Regions from separate parts of the Aureimonas sp. OT7 genome, predicted to be linked through region 1. Evidence: riboswitches for the same ligand, from Rfam matches in the RefSeq annotation. Region 1 holds a riboswitch; the other holds the start of a gene.
The links. Region 1 has a riboswitch for thiamine pyrophosphate ahead of thiC (phosphomethylpyrimidine synthase ThiC). Riboswitches for the same ligand answer to the same signal wherever they lie in the genome.
Positions count from the first base shown of each region.

Region 1 (2,196 bases):
CTGGCTTCATGCTGCCTTCGGCCTTGGAGCCGGGCTCGGCCCCTTTGCCATGACGGCGGCCGTGGGGCTTGCATCCTGGCGGTTCGGCTACGGTGCACTGGCCCTTGTGATGCTGGCGCTTGCGACGCTTTTCGTGGTGACACGCGGTGTCTGGGGCGCGGCCGTCGGCCATGACACTGCCGACGACGAAGCCAGCATCTCGGCCGGGCAGGCGATGCGGATCGGCCTGGTCTGGCTGCAGGTCCTCGCCTTCTTCACCTATGTCGGGGCAGAGATATCGCTTGGACAGTGGACCTACGCGATCCTGACCGAATCGCGCGGCTATTCCATCGAGATGGCCGGCTTCTGGGCCGGAGCTTTCTGGCTGGCCCTGTTTGCGGGCCGCATCGTCCTCGGTGCGCTGGCGGAAAGGATCGGCCCCGAGAGGTTGCTGCGGATCGCGGTGCTGGGCGCCTTCGTCGGCTATGTGCTGTTTGCCGTGGACCCCGCCGGACTCGGACCGGCGGGCCTGGTGATCGCAGGGTTCATGCTGGCGCCGATCTTTCCGCTGCTGATGCATCGCACGCCCCGGATGCTCGGGCTGGCGGCGCCGCACGCCATCGGCTTCCAGGTGTCCGCCGCCATGCTGGGCGGCATCGTGACCCCGGCCGTGGCCGGCATCATCGCCGACTATGCGGGACTTTCCGCGATACCCTACTTCCTGCTGGGCGTCGTCGTCATCAACGGCATTCTGATCGTGGCCTGCCTGAGCATGCCGCCATGGAAGGCCGCACGGGAAGGCTGACCCGGCTGGGCCAGGGGCACGGGCATCGGCGCTCAACCACCTTGACTTAGGTGCCCCAATGGTTAGCGTAGCCGCGTCCAAGGGGAGTTCCGGCAAGGAACTGAGAGGCCGACATCAGCGCGCGGCGACCCTACGAACCTGATCCAGTTGACACTGGCGTAGGGATGGAGTGAGCCGCTCTTCCGTGCATCGTGTCGCCGTACATCGGGCCTTTGGCCGATGCAGCGGCGTGCGCTCGGCCCGGCGGCCCCTTTCGATCGCTGCCCACGGCTGGATCTCCAATAGGGAGATTCACATGGATGCCATCACCCCCACCGTCACCTGCGGGCCGCTGCCCGCATCCACCAAGGTTCACCGGCCCGGCACGCTGAACCCGGAAATCCGCGTGCCGCTGCGGCAGATCGCCGTGCATCCGACGGCGGACGAGCCGCCCGTCACCGTCTACGACGCGTCCGGCCCCTATACCGACCCGTCCGTCACCACCGATATCGCGGCCGGCCTGCCGCGGCTTCGCCATGGCTGGCGCGGGCTCGAGGGCCGCGTCGAGCAGTATGAGGGCCGGCATGTGAAGCCGGAGGACAACGGCTTCGTTTCCGCCGCCAAGGCGACACCCGTCTTTCCGCTGGTGCACCGGCCGTATCGTGCCTTGCCCGGCAAGGCGGTGACGCAACTGGCGCTTGCGCGTCAGGGCATCGTCACGCCGGAGATGGAATTTGTCGCGATCCGCGAAAATCTCGGCCGGGAGCGCATGCGGGGCGCAGCGACGCGGGACGGCAATCCCTTCAGCGCCACGATCCCGGATTTCATCACGCCGGAATGGGTGCGCGACGAGGTGGCGTCCGGCCGTGCGATCATTCCAGCCAACATCAATCATCCCGAGCTGGAACCGATGGCCATCGGCCGCAACTTCCTGGTGAAGATCAACGCCAATATCGGCAATTCGGCGGTGACTTCCTCCATGGCGGAAGAAGTCGAGAAGATGGTGTGGGCCATCCGCTGGGGCGCCGATACGGTGATGGACCTGTCCACCGGCCGCAACATCCACAATATCCGGGAATGGATCATCCGCAACGCACCCGTGCCCATCGGCACCGTGCCTCTGTACCAGGCGTTGGAAAAGGTCGATGGCATCGCCGAGAACCTCACCTGGGAGGTCTATCGCGATACGCTGATCGAGCAGGCGGAGCAGGGAGTGGACTATTTCACCGTCCATGCCGGCGTCAGGCTGCAGCATATTCCGCTGACCGTCGACCGCGTGACCGGCATCGTCTCGCGCGGGGGGTCCATCATGGCGAAATGGTGCCTGCATCATCACCGCGAAAGCTTCCTCTACGAACATTTCGAGGAAATCTGCGAAATCTGCCGCGCCTACGATGTGTCGTTCTCGCTCGGCGACGGGCTTCGGCCCGGCT
Region 1 covers NZ_CP062167.1:1,933,493-1,935,688, forward strand. The annotation lists gene IGS74_RS09315 (MFS transporter) at 1-784, shown strand, start outside; TPP riboswitch at 855-966, shown strand; gene thiC (phosphomethylpyrimidine synthase ThiC) at 1,080-2,196, shown strand, end outside.

Region 2 (2,196 bases), 1.9 Mb from region 1:
GTCCGCCGCCGCTTCTGCGGCGCAATCCGCGGAGCTGGAGCGCCTTAAATCGAGGAGGGTCCTTATCATAGCTGACGGAATGAAGCGCAGGTTACAACGCCACCCACTGCTTTGGGCGGTTACTATTAAAGCTTACCAAGCAACTTGGGCCGTGTCGCGGTTCGTTCTAGGAGCGACTCGACGCTAGGGCAAATGGTTTTTAAGAACCCGGTTCATTGTCTACCTATGACGATGGGCAACACACCGAAGGCGTTGATCCATGAGTGGAGTGGGACCATGGCGGGACCACACATAGGTGGAAGTGTGCAGCGCACTCTTTGTTCGCCCTAGAAAATATGGTGATCCCAGTTGGATTCGAACCAACGACCCCCAGATTAGGAATCTGGTGCTCTATCCTGCTGAGCTATGGGACCAGCCGGCGCGGACAATAGGCGAAGAGCGGCCGGCCGCAAAGGTGGAAAATGTCCGTGCCCAACTATTCGTATGCGCTGAAAATGGCGAAGGCGCGCCCCGCCGCAATCTCGATCTCGACCGGACCGAGCGCTTCGTTGGATTGGGTGAGGAGGAAGCCGAAGGGAAGCTCGATGTTGTCGAGAGGCCATTTGGCGCCCCGAATGCTCAGCCCGGAAAGGGCCGAGAACTTGCAGACCGAGAACTGCGTGCCGGGCCGCGCGGCGTAGCTGAGCGTCCGGCCGGGCACCAGCGGAAAGACATGCTCCCGTCCATCGAAGAGCCACAGCCTGTCGAACCGGTCCGCCACGGCGACAGCCAAGTTGAGGTTGGAGAAGGCGTGATCGGTGCGTGCGCCGCCAAGCGCCCCGACGATAAGCAAGTCCCGCGCGCCCCCTTCCGCCGCCATGCGCAGCGCAGTTTCTCCGTCCGTTTCGCCCTTGTCGCGCGGAAGGTCGTGACGTGGCACGAGCGGGTAGGCGTCCAGCGTCGTCGGATCGACCGAATCGAAATCGCCGACGATCAGGTCGGGCGTCACGCCCAGCGGGGCCGCATGGCGCAAGCCGCCATCCGCGGCGATGACGCGCCGGCCGGCGACCGCCTCGCACAGGGCGGTACCGGCGCTGATATCGCCTGCAAGCAAGAGGGCGAAAGAAGTCACGGCGGCGTTCCCTTGCGCTTGCGCCCGCGCGGGCAGGCGTTAAAATGGCGTCCACTCACGGGGTGCCCCATCCAGGGGCTGAGAGGCAAGAGCCAACCCGACGAACCTGATCCGGCTCGTACCGGCGGAGGGATGGGAGATGGCCGCCGGCACCGGCTGCCGCTTGCCCCTTCCGGCTACCATGGATGCCTCATGCGCACGTTGCTGCTGCCCTCCCTCGTTCTCGCGACCCTGGCGACCACCCCCCTGTCTCAAGCGTTTGGGCAGGATGCGGAGAAACCGGTCCTGACGGTCTATACCTATGACAGTTTCGTGCCGGACTGGGGGCCGGGCCCGCGTATCGAGACGGGGTTCGAGGCGATCTGCGGCTGCGACCTGCGCTTCGTCGGGCTCGACGACGGCGTCGGCATCCTCAATCGCCTGCGCCTCGAAGGCGAGGGCACCACGGCCGATGTCGCCCTGGGGATGACCACCGATCTCATCCCGGAACTGCGTGCCACCGGCCTGTTCGCGCCGTCGGGAATCGACCTGTCGACGCTGGATCTGCCCGTCGCCTACGACGATGCCGATTTCGTGCCGTTCGACTATGCGCCGCTGGCCTTCGTCTACGACAGCGAAACCGTCTCGACCGTGCCCGATAGTTTCGATGCCCTGATCTCCGGGCCGGCCGACGAGAAGATCGTCATCATGGACCCGCGCACCTCGACGCCCGGCCTCGGCCTGCTCCTGTGGATGAAGGCCGTCTACGGCGATGCCGCCGCGGAAAAATGGAAGGCGCTGAGCCCGCGTATCCTCACGGTGACGCCGGGATGGAGCGAGGCGTACGGGCTGTTCACCAGCGGCGAGGCGCCTATCGTCCTGTCCTATACCACGTCGCCGGCCTACCACATGGTCGAAGAAGGAAGCGAGCGCTACAAGGCCGCCCGTTTCTCGGAAGGGCAATACATGCAGGTGGAGATCGCCGGTATTCTCAAGACCTCCGATCACCCGGACCTTGCCAAGGCCTTCCTGGAGTATCTGGTGTCGCCGGAGGTTCAATCCTTCATACCGGTGACCAATTGGACCTTGCCGGTGGTGACGCCGTC
Region 2 covers NZ_CP062167.1:3,842,736-3,844,931, reverse strand. The annotation lists gene IGS74_RS18400 (glycosyltransferase) at 1-187, shown strand, start outside; tRNA gene IGS74_RS18395 (tRNA-Arg) at 337-413, opposite strand; gene IGS74_RS18390 (thiamine diphosphokinase) at 476-1,111, opposite strand; TPP riboswitch at 1,160-1,261, shown strand; gene thiB (thiamine ABC transporter substrate binding subunit) at 1,304-2,196, shown strand, end outside.
Region 2: linked by a shared signal. The riboswitch ahead of thiB (thiamine ABC transporter substrate binding subunit) and the one ahead of thiC (phosphomethylpyrimidine synthase ThiC) in region 1 are both predicted to bind thiamine pyrophosphate.